Regions from separate parts of the Nesterenkonia halobia genome, predicted to be linked through region 2. Evidence: predicted binding sites of a transcription regulator. Region 2 holds the regulator's gene; each other region holds the start of a gene.
The links. Region 2 encodes HrcA, which represses chaperone genes, less so after heat shock. Its sites were predicted from a motif close to TTNGCACTCGNNNNNNNCGAGTGCNAA; they were not measured.

Region 1: groES (co-chaperone GroES) is a predicted target of HrcA. The motif match lies at 4,559-4,585, and genes of this name have one in related genera.
Region 3: groL (chaperonin GroEL) is a predicted target of HrcA. The motif match lies at 1,607-1,633, and genes of this name have one in related genera.

The regions. Positions count from the first base shown of each region.
Region 1 covers NZ_BAAAYG010000005.1:161,532-167,758, forward strand. Annotated here, with positions in the region: gene ABD652_RS07310 (glycoside hydrolase family 127 protein) at 42-2,012, opposite strand; gene groL (chaperonin GroEL) at 2,364-3,962, opposite strand; gene groES (co-chaperone GroES) at 4,037-4,333, opposite strand; gene guaB (IMP dehydrogenase) at 4,813-6,227, shown strand, end outside.
Region 2 covers NZ_BAAAYG010000007.1:206,706-212,932, reverse strand. Annotated here, with positions in the region: gene ABD652_RS09970 (16S rRNA (uracil(1498)-N(3))-methyltransferase) at 1-790, opposite strand, end outside; gene dnaJ (molecular chaperone DnaJ) at 787-1,908, opposite strand; gene hrcA (heat-inducible transcriptional repressor HrcA) at 1,912-2,928, opposite strand; gene ABD652_RS09955 (DUF3097 family protein) at 3,165-4,052, shown strand; gene ABD652_RS09950 (DUF4870 domain-containing protein) at 4,268-4,687, shown strand; gene hemW (radical SAM family heme chaperone HemW) at 4,751-6,022, opposite strand; gene lepA (translation elongation factor 4) at 6,027-6,227, opposite strand, start outside.
Region 3 covers NZ_BAAAYG010000018.1:28,033-34,259, reverse strand. Annotated here, with positions in the region: gene ABD652_RS13715 (uracil-DNA glycosylase) at 1-304, opposite strand, end outside; gene ABD652_RS13710 (DUF3263 domain-containing protein) at 459-806, shown strand; gene ABD652_RS13705 (LytR C-terminal domain-containing protein) at 919-1,545, shown strand; gene groL (chaperonin GroEL) at 1,849-3,501, shown strand; gene ABD652_RS13695 (sensor histidine kinase) at 3,678-5,219, opposite strand; gene ABD652_RS13690 (response regulator transcription factor) at 5,263-5,994, opposite strand.

The DNA.
Region 1 (6,227 bases), on a different contig from region 2:
CCGGGCAGAAGTGACCACTCAGCGTGAGGAAGCGGCTCGGCTCAGGCCTCGGGGATCCAGACCCGCATCGTCGACGGGCCCCGATCGGCCCAGGCGTGGTACGGGACGAGGGCGACGTCGGCGACCTTCCCGGCGTCCGCGGCCGCGCCGTCGTCCGACGTCGACCGGTACGGCCAGGCGCCCTCCGGCAGCGGCCGGGTGCGCACCTGCGCCCAGGTCCGCCCGTCGCGTCGCTCCGGCATCCGCTCTGTGACCAGCTCGGCGGCGGCGACGTCCTCCGTCAGCCCGGCGGCGGTCAGGTCCGGGGACTCCAGCGCCAGCACCAGCGGCCCCTGCTCGACGGCGACCTGGCCGCGGACGGCGTCGACGCGCGGATCCGCCCGGGTCAGCCGCGGCTCGACGGGCAGCTCCAGCGTCAGCGACTCCTCGGAGTTCAGCCGCACCGGCTCAGTCATCTCTCCGGCCCGGGCGGGCAGCGCCTCGCCCTCGGGCCCGATGAGCTGCGCCCCGGCGGCCCAGGAGGGCACCCGCAGCCGCACCGCCGCTCCATCCTCCGGCGCCTCGAGCGCGGTGACCGTCACCCGGCCGTCGTCGGGGTAGGCGGTGCGCAGCTGCAGCGCCACCTCGGCGCCGTCGTCGAACCGGGTGCGCACTGTCGCCGGCATGAAGTGGTGCACGTGCAGCTCCTTCCCGTCCTCTCCGCCGACGCCGCCGAGCAGCGTCCCCAGCGAGGCGATCGTGCGGATGAGGTTCGTCGGGCAGCAGGAGACGGCGAACCACGGCGCCCGTACGCTGGAGGCCGCCCGCGGGCTGACCTCGTCGGACGCCGGCGCGCGGCCCGCGGTCCGCTGGTGCAGCGGATTGGTGTAGAAGAAGCTGGCCCCGTCCTCGCCGACGGCGGCGGCGACCACGTTGTACAGCGTGCGCTCGACGACGTCGGCATGCCGCGCGGCGGCGTCGTGGAGGAGCAGTCGCTGGTTCGTCTGCACTGAGGCGATGCCGGCGCAGGACTCGGCGTAGGCGCGGTCCGGCGGCAGCATGAAGTCCCCGCCGAAGGCCTCGCCGTCGTGCCGGGCGCCCATGGCTCCGGTCAGATAGGTCCGCCGCGCGAGCGTGGTCCGCATCTGCCGGTCGACGGCGGCGACGAGCTCGGCGTCGCCGGTGTCGACGCCGACGTCGACGGCGCCGGAGGCCAGGTACAGCGCGCGCACCGCGTGGCCGCGCAGCACCTCGGCCTCGCGGATCGGGGCGTCGTCCTGGAAGTACTCCGGGCCGAAGCCGATCTCGCCGAGGTGGCCGCGGCCGCGGCGCTCGACGAAGAGCCGGGCCTGCTCCAGGTATCGGGGATCGCCCGTCGCTCGGGAGAGCTCGGCCAGGGCGGTCTCGATCTCCGGGTGCCCGCCGAGCCGGGTGTCGTCCGGGCCGCCGAACTCCGTGCAGACGTGGTCGGCGACGGCGCGGGCGACGCGGACCAGCTGGTCCTCGCCGCGGGTGCGCAGCCGGGCGACGCCGGCCTGGATCAGGTGTCCGAAGCAGTAGAGCTCGTGGCCCCATTCGAGGTTCGAATACCGCGGCGGCTGGCCCGCGCGGCCGAAGGCGGTGTGCAGATATCCGTCGTCCTCCTGGGCGGCGGCGACCCGTCCGACGAGTCGGCGCAGGCGGGCGTCGAGGGCGGCGTCGCCGGTGCGGCCGACTTCCCAGGCCATCCCCTCGAGCAGCTTGTAGACCTCGGAGTCGGCGAACTCCGTGCCGCGCCGGCCCTCGGGCAGGCTCCCCATCGCGGCTAGATCGAAGTTCGGCGCCCAGCCCATCGCCTCGACCCAGTGCTCGGCGTGGGGGATCGTCGTCGAGCGGTTGAGCTCCTGGCGGGATCCCCAGAACCCGCCCTCCAGCCGGACCTCGTCCACGCCCAGCGGGCGCAGCGCACCGATGCGCGGGACGGCCGGGGCGACGGGCGACGTCGGGCGGGTGCGGGCGGAGGCCTCGGGGTGGGCGGGCTGTTCGGCGGACATGCAGCGGACTCCTTCATCGATGTAATCCGTGATGGGGATCATTCTATGGCAGGAGCGTCGGATGCCGCGCGGGACTCTGGATGCTCTGGCCCGGCACTGAGTGGTCACGTATGACGGGATCTCACGGTCTCAAGCGGCGTGTCGCGCCCGAGACGCCGTCAGGAATGACCACTCGATGGGGAGGGATCGACGGGGAGGGGGCGGATCGGAGGGACGCGCGCTGCGGAGGGGCGCGCGAGACCGAGGGCAGGCGGCGTCGGGCCGCCCCTCGCACGAGAAGGGGCCCGGGAGCAGCAGCTCCCGGGCCCCGTCCTGTGCCGGTCGATCGGCAGGAGGTCGATCAGACGAGGGTCAGCCCTCGTCCTCCTGGTCCTTCTTGTCGACGATCAGCGTCTCGGTGGTCAGCACCAGCGCCGCGATGGAGGCGGCGTTCTGCAGCGCCGAACGGGTCACCTTGACCGGGTCGATGACGCCGGCCGCGATGAGGTCGCCGTACTCGCCGGTCTTGGCGTTGAAGCCGTGGTTCGGCTCCAGGTCCGCCACCTTGGAGGCGACGACGAAGCCGTCCTCGCCGGCGTTCTGCGCGATCCAGCGCAGCGGCTGGACCAGCGCGCGGCGGACGATGCCCACTGCGGCGGCGGCGTCGTCGGAGAGCTCCTGGACCGTCGAGTCCTCGTCCAGGGCGGACAGCGCGTTGATCAGCGCCGTGCCGCCGCCGGCGACGATGCCCTCCTCGAGCGCGGCACGCGTGGAGGACACGGCGTCCTCGATGCGGTGCTTGCGCTCCTTGAGCTCCACCTCGGTGGCGGCGCCGACCTTGATGACGCCGATGCCGCCGGCCAGCTTGGCCAGCCGCTCCTGCAGCTTCTCGCGGTCCCACTCGGAGTCGGTCGCGTCGGCCTGGGCCTTGATGGTCGCCGCACGTGCCTGGACGTCCTCCGCGGAGCCGGCGCCGTCGACGATCGTGGTGGAGTCCTTGGTGACCGTGACGCGGCGGGCGGTGCCCAGCGCGTCGAGGTCGACCTGGTCCAGCTTCAGGCCCAGCTCCGAGGAGATGACCTGGCCGCCGGTGAGCACCGCGATGTCCTCGAGCATGGCCTTGCGGCGGTCGCCGAAGCCGGGGGCCTTGACGGCCGCGACGTTCAGCGTGCCCTTGAGCTTGTTCACCACCAGAGTCGACAGGGCCTCGCCCTCGACGTCCTCGGCGATGATGAACAGCGGCTTCTTGGTCTGCATGACCTTCTCCAGCACGGGCAGGAACTCCTGCACGTTGGAGATCTTGCCCTGGTGGATCAGGATGTAGGCGTCCTCGAGGACCGCCTCCTGCCGCTCGCCGTCGGTGACGAAGTGCGGGGAGAGGTAGCCCTTGTCGAACTGCATGCCCTCGGTGATGTCGAGCTCGGTCGACGTCGTCGAGGACTCCTCGATGGTGATGACGCCCTCGGTGCCGACCGCGTCGAACGCGCGGGCCAGCAGCTCGCCGACCTCGTCGTCCTGCGCGGAGATCGCACCGACGTAGGAGACCTCCTGCTGGCCGGAGACCTCGCGGGCGTTGGTGCGCAGGCGCTCGGTGATCGCCTCGACGGCGACCTCGATGCCGCGCTTGATCTCGCTCGGGGCCGCACCGGCGGCCACGTTGCGCAGGCCTTCCTTGACCAGCGCCTGGGCCAGCACCGTCGCAGTGGTGGTGCCGTCGCCGGCGACGTCGTTGGTCTTGGTGGCGACCTCCTTGGCGAGCTGGGCGCCGAGGTTCTCGTAGGAGTCCTCGACCTCGATCTCGCGGGCGATGGTCACGCCGTCGTTGGTGATGGTCGGAGCGCCCCAGGACTTGTCGAGGACGACGTTGCGGCCCTTGGGGCCGAGCGTCACCTTGACGGTGTCGGCGAGCTTGTCGATGCCGGCCTCGAGTGCCTTCCGGGCGGCATCGTCGAACTCAAGCTGCTTTGCCATGTGCTTGCTGCTCCTTACAGAGAGTCAGAACAGAGTCGATGTTCGGGTGTCGAGAGAGCTCGGGGAGCCCGAGATCACTTCTCGACGACGGCCAGGACGTCGCGCGAGTTCAGCACGAGGAACTCGTCGCCGCCGGTCTTGACCTCGGTGCCGCCGAACTTCGAGTAGATGACGACGTCGCCCTCGTTGACGTCGACGGGCACACGGTTGCCCTTGTCGTCGACGCGGCCCGGGCCGACGGCCACGACCTGGCCCTCCTGGGGCTTCTCCTGGGCGGTGTCCGGGATCACCAGGCCGGAAGCGGTGGTCTGCTCAGCTTCCAGGGGGCGGACAACAATGCGATCCTCGAGGGGCTTGATGGAGACTGACACGTCAGTACTCTCCTTTGCGTGAAGTCGATCTCGGTTGCGGTCGGGCCCTGCCCTCCCAGGTGACGCCGGGAAGTGACGGGCTCGGAGGTGTGTTGCGCGCCTTGGGAGTGACCAACCGTCGTCGCGGTGCCGGATGGTGCCCCGTCAGGCTCGTCGCCCCGGGTGACGGCCCGGCGCGACGGGCACCCCGCGGTGGTGGGTGCCACGATAGACTTTAGGACGGCTTTAGCACTCGGTCAAGCAGAGTGCTAAAGCCGGCGACGGCGGGCGGAGGCCGCTCCTCGCGCCGGTCCGTGCCGGGGCGGCCAGCTCGGCGCGGGGCTCCGTGCGTGGCCCGGCGTGCGACCCGGCGCGCAGCCCCGCCCGAGGCCGCACGGGCGGTCGACCGGCACCGACCGGCACAGTGTGCGGCGGGCGTCCCCGCGGCAGTAGAATCGGGGTCGGCCCGGATCCCGCCAGACTCCCTCTGAGAGGCACCAGTGACTGAGACTCCCGCTGACTCCCACGACCCCTTCGCCCTCGTGGGGCTGACCTACGACGACGTCCTCCTGCTCCCCGGCGAGACCGACGTCATCCCCTCCGAGGCGGACACCGCCACGCGGCTCTCCCGCGGCATCGAGATCAGCGCTCCGGTGGTCTCGGCGGCGATGGACACCGTCACCGAGGCGCCGATGGCCATCGCGATGGCCCGCCAGGGCGGCATCGGGATCCTGCACCGCAACCTCTCCATCGAGGACCAGGTCCGGCAGGTCGACAAGGTCAAGCGCTCCGAGTCGGGGATGATCTCCGACCCGGTGACCATCACCCCGGACGCGACGCTGAAGGACCTCGACGACCTCTGCGCCCACTACCGCGTCTCCGGACTGCCGGTGGTCGACGCGGAGAAGACGCTGCTGGGCATCATCACCAACCGCGACATCCGCTTCGTCCCGGCCGAGGACTACCTGACCACGAAGGTCTACGAGAAGATGACCGCCCAGCCGCTGATCACCGCGCGCGACGGCATCGCCTCCGAGGAGGTCATCCGACTCTTCTCCGAGCACCGCGTGGAGAAGCTGCCGCTGGTCGACGACGCCGGCCGGCTGACCGGGCTGATCACCGTCAAGGACTTCGACAAGGCCGACAAGTACCCGCAGGCCACCAAGGATGCCGAGGGCCGGCTGCGCGTGGGCGCGGCCGTGGGCTTCTTCGGCGAGGGCTTCGACCGCGCGATGAGCCTGGTCGAGGCCGGCGTGGACACGCTGGTCGTGGACACCGCCAACGGCCACACCCGCGGTGTGCTGGACATGATCGCCAAGCTCAAGGCCGAGCCGGCCGCCGCCGGCGTCGACGTCATCGGCGGCCAGGCCGCCACCCGTCGCGGCGCCCAGGCGCTGGTCGACGCCGGGGCGGACGCGATCAAGGTCGGCGTCGGGCCGGGCTCGATCTGCACCACCCGCGTGGTCGCCGGCGTCGGCGTCCCGCAGATCACCGCGATCCACGAGTCGGCCAAGGCGGCCCGCCCGGCCGGCGTGCCGCTGATCGCCGACGGCGGGCTGCAGCACCCCGGCGACATCGGCAAGGCGCTGGTCGCCGGCGCCGACTCGGTGATGCTCGGCTCGCTGCTGGCCGGCGCCGCGGAGTCCCCGGGCGACCTGGTCTTCTCCAACGGCAAGCAGTTCAAGGCTTACCGCGGCATGGGGTCGATGGGCGCGATGCAGACCCGCGGGAAGAACACCTCCTACTCCAAGGACCGCTACTTCCAGGCCGACGTCCCCGAGGACGAGGAGCTCATCCCCGAGGGCGTCGAGGGGCGCGTGCCCTACCGCGGCCCGCTCTCGGCGGTGCTGCACCAGCTGGTCGGCGGGCTCCGCCAGACGATGTTCTACGTCGGCGCGCACACCGTCGACGAGCT
Region 2 (6,227 bases):
GCAGCACCTGCACCGCCGTCAGCGCGGCCGGCCCGGCGGTCGACGAGCGCAGCACCGTCGGGCCCAGGCGCGCCGGTCCGGCACCGGCCTCGGCCAGCCGGGAGATCTCGGCCTCGGAGATGCCGCCCTCCGGCCCCACGAGCAGCAGCAGCGTCTGCGGCGTCGTGCCGTCCGCGCCCGCCGTGCCCCCGGCGGCGCCGGCCGGCGGCATCCCGAGGGAGGCCAGCGCCTCGGCGAGCGTGTGCTCCTCGGTCTCGTGGAGCACCACGGCGGCGAGGTCCGCCGAGGACGCGATGCGCTCGGCGAGCTGGGCGGTGGAGTGCAGCGACTCGACCTCCGGGATCGCGGTCCGGCGGGTCTGCTTGGCCGCCGTGCGCACGGTGGAGACCCACTCAGCATGCTTCTTCGCCTCACGGCCGGGCTTCCAGCGGGCCACCGAACGCTCGGCGCTCCACGGCACGATCCGCTCGACGCCGAGCTCGGTGGCCGACTCGATCGCCTGCACGTCGCGCCGGTCCTTGGCCAGCGCCTGGACCAGCACCAGCTGCGGGGCCGGACGCGGCTCGACGTCGACGCGGCGGACCTCCACCGTCAGCTCGCCCGAGCCGGTCGCGGCCACCACGCCCGCGGCCCGGCGGTCGCGGGTGTCCGAGAGGACGATCTCCTCCCCCGGAGCCAGCCGCATCACGGTGGCCGCGTGGTGGCCCTCGGCGCCGTCGACCAGCACCCGGGCCCCGGCCTCGACGGCGTCCAGCGCCCCCGGGGCCAGGTGGAACAGCGGAGCGGTCACAGACTGTCCCAGGCCTCGCGGAGCTTGGTGAAGACGCCGCGGTGCTCGGTGGTGGACTCGCCGGCCTCCTCGTCGCGCTCCTCGGCGAGCTCGCGGAGCAGCTCCTTCTGCCGCTCGCTGAGCTTCTGCGGGGTCTCGACCTTCAGGTGGACCTTCAGCGCCCCGCGTCCGCCGCCGCGCAGGTGCTGCACGCCGCGGTCGCGGAGGGTGAAGACCTCGCCGGACTGCGTGCCCGGCTTCACCTCGATCTGCTCCTCGCCGTCGAAGGTGTCCAGGCTGACCGTGGTGCCCAGCGCCGCGGCGGTCATCGGCACGGTGACCGTGGCGTGCAGGTCGTTGCCGCGGCGGGTGAAGACCTCGTGCGCGCGCACGTCGACCTCGATGTAGAGGTCGCCGGAGGGGCCCCCGGCCAGACCGGCCTCGCCCTCGCCGGCCAGGTGGATCCGGTTGCCCTTGTCCACGCCGGCGGGGATCTTGACCTTCAGCGTGCGCCGCTCGCGCACCCGGCCCTGGCCGTCGCACTCCTGGCAGGGGTCCTCGATGATCGAGCCGAAGCCGGAGCAGCGGGCGCAGGTCTCGGTCTGCAGCACAGTGCCCAGGATCGAGCGCATCGGCCGCTGGATCTGGCCGTGGCCGCCGCAGTCGGAGCAGGTGGTCGGCGTCGAGCCCTCGCGCGTGCAGGTGCCGTCGCAGACCGAGCAGGTCACCGCCGTCTCGACCTCGACTTCCTTGGTCGTGCCGAAGGCCGCGTCCTGCAGGTCGATGCGCACGCGGATCAGCGAGTCCTGGCCGCGCCGGGTGCGCGAGGCCGGGCCGCCTCCCCCGCCGCCGAAGAAGGTCTCGAAGATGTCGCCGAAGCCGCCGAAGCCGCCGAAGCCTCCCCCGCCGAAGGACGGGCCGCCGCGGCCGTTCTCGTCGCCGGTGGCGTCGTAGTTCCGCCGCCTCTCCTCGTCGGAGAGCACCTCGTAGGCGCGGCCGAGGACCTTGAACTTCTCCGCGGCCTCCTCCGAGGGGTTCACGTCCGGATGCAGCTTGCGGGCCTGCTTCCGGTACGCCTTCTTGATCTCCTCCGTCGACGCGTCGCGGTCGACGCCGAGCGCCTCGTAGTAGTCAGTCACTGTTCACCCTTCAGACAGGATTCGGGAAAGATAGCGTGCCATCGCGCGCACCGCCGACATCGTCGAGCCGTAGTCCATGCGCGTGGGTCCGACGACGCCCAGCTGGGCGCCGTCGTCGGCGCCGTACTCCGCGGCGACCACCGCAGTTCCGGCGAGCGAGTCGTGGCTGGTCTCGTGGCCGATGCGCACCGAGAGACCGCGCTCGTCCTGCTTCATCTCCTCCAGCAGGCGCAGCAGCACCACCTGCTCCTCGAGGGCCTCCAGGACCGGTCCGAGCGAGGGCCCGAGGTCCTGGTCGGACCTGGCGAGGTTAGCAGTGCCCGCCATGATGATGCGATCCACCCGTCCGGACTCCAGGATCGCGGCCACTGTCTGCGCGACCACCGCCATGGCCGGCTGCAGCACCGGCTCCACCGAGCCGATGAGCCGGTCCACCGGCAGCGGCAGCGCCGTCGCCGACCGGTTGTGCAGCTGCGCGACGAGCCGACGTCCGATGACGTGCAGCGACTCCTCCTCGAGGCCCTCGGCCAGCGTGACCATCCGCTGCTCGACCTTGCCGGAGGAGAGGATCACCACGACCAGCACCTTCTGCCGGCCCATGGAGAGCACCTCGACATGGCGGATCCGCGCGGTGCTGTGCTGCGGATGCTGCAGCACCGCGACCTGATTGGTCAGCATCGCCAGCAGGCGCACCGTCTGCTCCAGCATGGCCTCGTAGTCGTCGGCGGCCTCGACCAGGGCGTCCATCGCCCGCTGCTCGGCGGGACTGAGCGGCCGGATCTCGGAGATCCGGTCGACGAAGAGCCGATAGCCCCGATCGGTGGGGATGCGGCCGGCGGAGGTGTGCGGGGCCTCGATGAGCCCGTCGGCCTCCAGATGCGCCATGTCGTTGCGGATCGTCGCCGGCGAGACCTCCAGATTGTGCCGGTCCACCAGGGCCTTGGAGCCGACGGGCTCGTGGCTGTGGACATAGTCCTCCACGATGGCGCGCAGCACCTGCAGTCGTCGCGTGTCCGACATCGCTGCTCGGTCCTCCTCGTGGACGGGGCTGGCTGGTCCGGGATGCCCCGGCGGGCCGGGGCGCGGCCGTGGCGGTCTCGGGCACGCTCCGGGCACGGGCGGGGCGCGCCGCGGGCGCCCGACGGCTGGCACTCTCCGCGGGCAGGTGCTGATTCTATCGTCTCGTCCCGGCTGTTCGCCTCCCCGCAGCGCGCCTCCTCCCTGGGCGAACGCGGCCTTGCTAAGGTCTGCAGACTGTGACACCCGCTGGATTCTCCGCCGACTGGTCCGCCTGGGGCCCCACGGACCTCGCCGCCCGCCGCCGCGCCCAGCAGCGCGAGATCGACGACGTGCCGGCGGACCCGGGCACTGTGGTCGAGGAGGCCGAGAGCGGCTGGGTCGGCGCCGTCGTCGGCGTCGAGGCCGCCGGCGGCGTGCAGGCGGTGAGTCTCGAGGACCGGCGCGGCCGCACCCGGGCCTTCCCGCTGGGCCACGGCTTCCTGGTCGACGGCGAGCCGGTGCGGCTGGTCGCCCCGGCGCCGCGGACGAGCGCCCCGGCCGCCCCGCGGCGGACCGCCTCGGGCTCAGTGGCCGTCGACGGCGCCGCCGCCCGCGTCGCCCGCGCCTCGCGCATCTGGGTCGAGGGCACGCACGACGCCGAGCTGGTCGAGAAGGTCTGGGGCGAGGACCTCCGCCTGGAGGGCGTCGTCGTCGAGCCGCTGCACGGCGCCGACGACCTGGTCGGCGCACTGCGCGAGTTCTCCCCCGGCCCCGGTCGCCGCGTGGGCGTGCTGCTGGACCACCTGGTCTCCGGATCGAAGGAGTCGCGGATCGCCGCCGAGGCCATGGCGCTCTCCGGCGCCCGCGACAACGTGCTGGTCCTCGGCCATCCGTACGTCGATGTCTGGCAGGCGGTGAAGCCGCAGCTGCTCGGGCTGGACCGCTGGCCGGACATCCCGCGCGACGTCGACATCAAGATCGGCACGCTGCGCGCGCTGGGCTGGCCGCACGCCTCCCAGCGCGACGTCGCCCACGGCTGGAAGCGCATCCTCGGCACTGTGGGCAGCTACGCCGATCTGGAGCCCGCGCTGCTCGGCCGGGTGGAGGAGCTCATCGACTTCGTCACCGCCGAGCCGCAGGGCTGATGGGCCCGTCCTGCGACTTCCTGAGACCGCCTGAGACGGCCTGAGACCGCCCGACCGGGCCGACACGCCTCGACGCGGCGCCGCGGATGTCGGCGCGCATCCAGGCGCGGCGGCTAGAATGCGCGCCAGGGCACTGTTCGCCGACCGTCTCCGCGGCGGCGACGCGCCCGCGACAGACCGCCGACCCGAGTGCACGTGAAGAGAGCTGAGGTGCCGTGTCACAGCCCGACAGTTCCGCCGAGCGTCCCGAGCGCTCCCGCGCCTCCGAGCATCTGCAGGGCTCCTCGCCGGCCGCCCTGCCGCTGACCCCCGCCGAGGACCGGCGCTGGGCCACGCTCGCGCACTTCGGCGGGCTGATGGGCTGCCTGCCGTCGCTGGTGATCTATCTGGTCTTCCGCGACCGCGGGCCGTTCGTGGCCCAGGAGTCGAAGGAGGCGCTGAACTTCACGCTGCCGCTGACCGTGCTGCTGCTGGCCGCCTACATGCTGGCGCTGCTGCCGCTGATCGGCTGGATCTTCGGACTGGCGGCGGTGCTGCTCTGGGTCGTGATGACGCTGGCCGGGCTCATCGCCGGCATCGAGTGCAACAAGGGCCGTCCGTACCGCTATCGGTTGAACCTGCGCCTGGTGCACTGATCCGCCGCGGCGGCCGGAGCGCTCGGACCTGCGGGGCGCGCCGTCGGCGACGAGCCGCCGCGATCAGTCCGCGAGCCGGCGGGTGACCGCGTCGGCCAGCAGCCGGCCCTGCAGGGTGAGCACCAGTCGGCCGACGGGATGCTCCGCATCCGGCACCAGCGGCTCCTCCTCCACCAGCCCCTCGGCGACGAGCCGGGAGGTGGTCTCGGCGGTGATCGGCTCCGCGGCCTCCAGCGCGGCGTGCGCGGCGAGATCCAGCCCGTCGGCGATGCGCAGCCGCAGCATCAGATGCTCCAGGGCGACCGCCTCCGCGTCGAGCACTTCACGGCCGTGGCCCGGGCTGATGCCGGCGGCCAGCCGCTGCGCGTAGGCCGCGGGATGCTTCACGTTCCACCAGCGCAGGCCGGCCAGATGCGAATGCGCTCCGGGGCCGGCGCCCCACCAGTCGGTGTCCTGCCAATAGTGCAGATTGTGCCGCGACCGCATCCCCGGCCCGCGGGAGAAGTTCGACACCTCGTACCAGGAGTAGCCCGCCTCGGCGAGGATCCGGTCGGCCAGCAGATACTTGTCGGCGTGGTCGTCGCCGTCGACGTCGGCCAGCCGCCCGCGCCGGATCTGCGCGGCCATGGCGGTGCCCTCCTCGATGATCAGCGAGTACGCCGAGAGGTGATCGGGATCCATCGCCACGGCGTCGCGCAGGCTCGTCTCCCAGTCGGCCAGGCTCTCGCCGGGAGTGCCGTAGATGAGGTCCAGGCTGACCTCCATGCCGGCGCCGCGGACCGCCGCGACCGCGCGCGAGACGTTGGCCGGGTCATGGGTGCGGTCCAGCGTGGCCAGCACATGCGGCACCGCCGACTGCATCCCGATGCTGACCCGGGTGAAGCCGGCCGCGGCCAGCGTGGCCGCCGCGGCGTCGTCGAGCGTGTCCGGATTCGCCTCCGTGGTGACCTCCGCGCCCTCGACGAAGCCGAAGAGCTCCCGGGCGCGGGTCAGGATGCGGGCGAGCTCCTCGGCGGGCAGCAGCGTCGGCGTGCCGCCGCCGAAGAACACCGTCGACAGCCGGCGGGCGGGCGCCGCGGCGGCGTCGAGGACGCCGGCGGCGAACTCCAGCTCGGCGATCAGCGTGTCCGGGTAGCTCTCCCGCGAGGCGCCCTCGCCGAGATCCGCGGCGGTGTAGGTGTTGAAGTCGCAGTACCCGCAGCGGACCGAGCAGAACGGGATGTGGACGTAGAGCCCCAGCGGCCGGTCGGCGCGGGCGGGCAGCGCCGCGCGGACGGCGGGCGGCGGGGATCCGTCGCTCGGGACGGGGTCGCCGGGCGGCAGGGCGGCCGGCACCGGGTCAGTCCTTGCCCTCGCCGTCCTCGTCGGAGGACAGCGCGGCGATGAAGGCCTCCTGCGGGACGTCGACGGTGCCGACGGTCTTCATCCGCTTCTTGCCCTCCTTCTGCTTCTCCAGCAGCTTGCGCTTGCGCGAGATGTCGCCGCCGTAGCATTTCGAGAGCACGTCCTTGCGGATCGCACGGATGGTCTCGCGGGCGAT
Region 3 (6,227 bases), on a different contig from region 2:
GCTCCGCGTAGATGTTCTGCAGGCTGCGCGGGACCGGGCGGACGTCGGGGGCGACGGCGAAGGACATCCCGATCGGATGCCCGGGGGTGGGGTAGGGGTCCTGCCCGATGATCAGCACCCGGACCTGGTCGAAGGGCTGCCGGAAGGCGCGCAGCACGTCGGGCGGCTCGGGGAGCACATGCTCGCCGGCGGCGCGCCGGCGCGCGACCTCGGCGCGCACGCGGTCGAAGGCCTCCTGCTGCGGAGCCAGGGCATGCTCCCAGCCGGGGTCGAGCGGGGCGATCAGATCGGTGTGCAGGTCCATCGCGCTCCAGCCTAGGCCCCTCGAGGGCGCGGTCGCGAGGCCGCGGCGAGGCCGTCGCGAGGCCGAGGGCGAACACAGAGCGCGGGGATGCCGCCGCCGTCGGCCGCCGCGCCGTAGGATGGGCGGTGCACCGACCAGTCAGGAGGAGGCCCCGATGAGCGCACCCGGATCCGCGGACGCGATCCTGGAGACCTCGCCGGACGCCGAGCCGCCGAGCGCGGAGGCGGGAGAGTCGCCGGCCGAGTCGACGACCCCGCGGCGCGCCGGCCAGCTCACCGAGCAGGAGCGGCAGATCCTGGACCTGGAGCGCCAATGGTGGAAGTACGCCGGCGCGAAGGACCAGGCGATCAGCGACCGGCTGGGGATCTCGGCGGTGGCCTACCACCAGGTGCTGAACCGACTGATCGACGCGGAGGCCGCCCAGGCCCACGACCCGATGCTCGTCAAGCGGCTGCGCCGGCAGCGCGACGCGCGCCAGCGGGGCCGGGCCTCGCGACGATGAGCGGGAGGACGAGGATCCCGGCGGCGTCACGGACGTCGCCGACGGCCGCCGGGCCGCACCGGCGAGGGACCGGTGACACTGATGACGCGCACGTGGTGAGGACGCGACGACGATGACCCAGCATCATCCGCAGGACCAGTTCGACGAGGTGCCGCCCTATGCGGACGGCCGGATCGGCAAGCACCGGGCCGCAGCTCCGGGCACGGAGCAGCGGCGCGGCGGCGCCGCGCTGCGCTGGGTGACGCTGCTGGCGGTCTTCGCGCTGCTGGTCGGCGCCTTCAGCTACTTCGTGCTGCCCCGCCTGCCCGACGACTGGGTGCCCTTCGCCGGCGACGACGCCGCCGAGCAGCAGGCCGAGCCCGCCGGCGAGGCCTCGGGCGCCGCGGACGGCGAGTCCGGGGAGGGCTCCTCCGACGGCGAGGGGTCCGACGAGGGGGCCGCCGAGGAGACGCCCACCGCCGCCGACACCGAGACTCCGGTGCAGATCATCGACGCCGGCCTGCCCGAGGGCGGGCTCGACGACGTCGAGGCGCGGCTGGCCGAGATGCAGTACAACGTCACCAGCACCGCCTCCTGGGAGGACTCCTGGGGCGAGGTCGAGACTCCGGTGATCTACTACCCGAGCGGGCAGCAGGAGCACGCTCAGGACCTGGCGGAGGCGTACGGCGTCGAGACCGTCGAGGAGAACACCAGCTGGAGCGTCGTGGCGCTGGTCGTCGGCGAGGAACAGGCCGAGTGAGGAGCCGGGCCGCGGCCCGGCGACAGCTTGCACTCTCCTGGGCAGAGTGCTAAATATTGAGCTGGCACTCACTGTATGAGACTGCCAGGCGACGCGTCGGCGTCGGGCCGACTGCCCGGCGTCGTCCTCGCCCGGCGGCCTCAGGCAGGAGTGGGATGAACCTGAACAGGTGAGGCCGAGAAGTGCGCCTCCGGTGACGCGGAGGCGCGGCCGTCCGTCGCGGGCATCTGGCGAGGTTCGACCCTTCTGACGCGAACACGTCCGAATCACACCATCCGCAGTCCAGGAAGGACACGTGCCGACATGGCTAAGACCATCGCATTCGACGAGGAGGCCCGCCGGGGCCTCGAGCGAGGCCTGAACAGCCTCGCCGACGCCGTCAAGGTCACCTTGGGCCCCCGCGGCCGCAACGTCGTGCTGGAGAAGGCGTGGGGCGCTCCCACGATCACCAACGACGGCGTCTCCATCGCCAAGGAGATCGAGCTCGAGGACGCCTACGAGAAGATCGGCGCCGAGCTCGTCAAGGAGGTCGCCAAGAAGACCGACGACGTCGCCGGCGACGGCACCACCACCGCCACGGTGCTGGCCCAGTCCCTGGTCAAGGAGGGGCTGCGCAACGTGGCCGCCGGCACTGACCCGATGGGGCTGAAGCGCGGCATCGACAAGGCCGTCGAGGCGGTCACCGAGGAGCTCTTCAAGTCCGCGAAGGAGGTCGAGACCAAGGAGCAGATCGCGGCCACCGCCTCGATCTCCGCGGCCGACCCGCAGATCGGCGAGCTGATCGCCGAGGCGCTGGACAAGGTCGGCAAGGAAGGCGTCATCACCGTCGAGGAGTCGAACACCTTCGGTCTGGAGCTGGAGCTCACCGAGGGCATGCGCTTCGACAAGGGCTACCTCTCGGGCTACTTCGTCACCGACTCCGAGCGCCAGGAGGCGGTCCTCGACGACCCGTACATCCTGATCGTGAACTCCAAGATCTCCAACGTGAAGGACCTCATCGGAGTCCTCGAGCAGGTCATGCAGTCGAACCGTCCGCTGCTGGTCATCGCCGAGGACGTCGAGGGCGAGGCCCTGGCCGCGCTGGTGGTCAACAAGCTCAAGGGCACCTTCAAGTCCGTGGCCGTCAAGGCCCCGGGCTTCGGCGACCGCCGCAAGGCCATGCTGGCCGACATCGCCGTGCTGACCGGCGGCCAGGTCATCGCCGAGGAGGTCGGCCTGAAGCTGGAGAGCGCCACTCTCGACCTGCTGGGCACCGCCCGCAAGGTGGTCGTCACCAAGGATGAGGCCACCATCGTCGAGGGCGCCGGCGACGCCGACGAGATCGCCGGCCGCGTCTCGCAGATCAAGGCGGAGATCGCCAACAGCGACTCCGACTACGACCGGGAGAAGCTGCAGGAGCGGCTGGCCAAGCTGGCCGGCGGCGTCGCGGTCATCAAGGCCGGCGCGGCCACCGAGGTCGAGCTCTCCGAGCGCAAGCACCGCATCGAGGACGCCGTGCGCAACGCCAAGGCCGCCGTCGACGAGGGCATCGTCGCCGGAGGCGGTGCGGCGCTGCTGCAGGCCGGCGCCCGGGCCTTCCAGAACCTCTCGCTGACCGGCGACGAGGCGACCGGGGCGAACATCGTCAAGCTCGCCGTCGAGGGCCCGCTGAAGCAGATCGCCATCAACGCCGGTCTGGAGCCGGGCGTCGTGGCCGAGAAGGTCAAGTCGCTGCCGGACGGCACCGGGCTGAACGCCGCCACCGGCGCGTACGAGGACCTGCTCGAGGCCGGCGTCAACGACCCGGTGAAGGTGACCCGCTCGGCGCTTCAGAACGCCGCGTCGATCGCGTCGCTGTTCCTCACCACGGAGGCGGTCGTGGCCGACAAGCCGGAGAAGAACGCCGCGGGTGCCGGCGCCGAGGGCGGCGGCATGGACCCGATGGGCGGCATGGGCGGCATGGGCGGCATGATGTGATCATCGGCGCCCGCCGCGCGGGCTGAGCCGGCCGTCGGCTGAGTCCGCACCGCGCAGAGGCCCCGCAGGAGCGATCCTGCGGGGCCTCTGCTGTGTGGTCGGGGGCGCGCGGTGGCCGGCCGGTGCGACGGCGGCGGTGCGACGGCCGGCGGTGCGACGGCGCGGCGGCCGTCAGGTCAGCTCAGCGAGCCGTCGTCCGCCTCGGAGTAGTCCGACTCGTGGTCGCTCTGGTCCTCGGGCTCGACCATCGGCAGCCGCAGCGTCATCGTCGCCCCGCCGCCCTCGGTCTCGCTGTGCCGGATCGTGCCGTCGTGCTGGGCGGCGATGGCCGCGACGATGGCCAGACCCAGGCCGGTGCCGCCGGTGCCGCGGTCGCGGGAGGTGTCGACCCGGTAGAAGCGCTCGAAGATGCGCGCGGCGTCCTCGTCGGAGATGCCCTCGCCGTGGTCGCGGACCTGCAGCACCGAGTCGGTGCGCCCCCGGATCAGGCTCTCGGTGCCCACGGCCAGCTCCAGCGGGGAGCCTTCCGGGGTGTAGCGCAGCGCATTGGTGATCAGGTTGGTCACGATCTGGCGGATCTTGCCCTCTTCGCCGAACACCGGCGCCGGACGCGGCGGTCCGCCGTCGAGGCCGACCACCCGGACCTCGCGGTCGGGGCTGTTCACGCCGAGGTCGGTGGCGGCGTCGTGGGCGATGAGGTTCAGGTCCGCCGGGGTGGACTGCAGCGGACGCTGCTCGTCCAGCCGGGCCAGGTGGAGCATGTCCTCGACCAGCTGCGACATCCGCTTGGCCTCGGACTCGATGCGTCCCATGGCCTCCTCGACCTTCTCCTCCTCGTCGAGCCCGCCGTGCCGGTAGAGCTCGGAGAAGCCGCCGATGGTCACCAGGGGAGTGCGCAGCTCGTGCGAGGCATCCTGGATGAAGCGGCGCATCTTCTCCTCGGAGTCGGACTTCGCCCGGAACGCCGCCTCGATGTGCTCGAGCATCGCGTTCAGCGAGCGGGAGAGCCGGCCGATCTCGGTGTCCGGCGGCGCCGTGGTCTGCACGCGCTCGGAGAAGTCCCCGCCGGCGATGGCCGCGGCGGTCTTCTCCACCTGGATCAGCGGTCTGAAGGCGCGGGTCACCACGGCATAGGCGATCGTCGAGGCGCCGAGGGTGGCGAGCAGCCCGATGGTGGCCACCAGGAAGATGGCGCGCTCCACCGAGGTCTCGACGGTGTCGAGCTTCAGCGCGATCGCGATCGAGTTCTCGCCGGACTCCAGCCGGTAGAACTTCACGCGCCAGCCGCGCGAGTCCGGCTCGGTGCCGGGGACGTTGATCGACTCCCCGCCGAGCTCCAGGACCTCCTCGTCGGTCATCGTCGGCAGGTCCGGCAGGTCGCGCCCGGGCACCGCCGGATGCGTGGACGCTCCGGGGACCTTTTCGCCGTCGTTGGTCAGCAGCACCCCGTAGAACCGCAGGATGGAGAGCTCCTCGGCCCGCTCCTCGGCGCTGTCGGCGTTGGAGACCCGGGTGAGGTACATCGAGATGTTGTTGCGGTTGGCGTAGAGGTCCTCGTCCAGATTGCGCAGCAGCTCCTGCCGGAACAGCGAGGCCGAGACGAAGGTGGTCACCGCCAGGGTCAGCACCAGCAGTCCGGAGATGATGGCGACCAGCTGCGTGCGCAGGCTGGCCCGCCGCCAGGTCCGGGCGACGGCGTGCCAGGGAGAGGTGATCATGCCGCCGCGGCCTCGACGGCGGCGGTGCGGGCCGGTCTCGGCATCAGGCCAGGCCCTGGGCCCGCTGGCGGCGCTCCCAGGTCTGGAGCACGTAGCCGACGCCGCGCTTGGTCTGGATCATCGGCGCGCCCTCGGCGCCCGAGTCGATCTTCCGCCGCAGGTAGGAGATGTAGGACTCGACGATCGAGGCGTCGCCGTTGAAGTTGTACTCCCAGACATGGTCGAGGATCTGCTGCTTGGAGAGCACCCGGTTGGGGTTCATCATCAGGTAGCGCAGCAGCTTGAACTCCGTGGGGGAGAGGTCGATCATGTCGCCGGCGCGGCGGACCTCGTGCGCGTCGTCGTCGAGCTCGAGGTTGTCGATGGTCAGCACCGCGTCCTCGTCCTCGAAGGGGGCGGTGCGGCGCAGCACCGCGCGGATGCGGGCGACGACCTCGTCCAGCGAGAAGGGCTTGGTCACGTAGTCGTCGCCGCCGACGGTCAGTCCGGTGATCTTGTCGTCGGTGTCGTCCCGGGCGGTCAGGAAGAGCACCGGGAAATGCTTGCCGGCCGCGCGCAGCCGTCGGGTGACGGTGAACCCGTCCATGTCCGGCAGCATCACGTCGAGCACTGCGAGGTCCGGGTGGAACTGCTCCGCGGAGTCCAGGGCCTCGCGACCGGTGGACGCCGCCGCAACCTCGAACCCGGCGAAGCGCAGGGACGTGGCGAGGAGTTCACGGATGTTCGGCTCGTCGTCGACGACGAGCAGCTTGGCTTCAGGCGTCTTGTCACTCACGGGCCCCAGTGTCCCTCCGATTTCTGGACATTGTCTGTACGAGTACTGTATGTCCGGTATGGGTCGGGTGCCCAACCCCTGGTGCCTGCCGCCTCCCCCTTTGCGATGACTCGGCGGAAACTGTGGGAAAGCGTGCGCGTTCCCACACGTTCCACGGAGTCATCGCCCGGGGTGGGCGGGGTCCTGCACAGGTGCCGCAGTCGGGGCGACGACGCGCCGAGCAGTGCACAGCA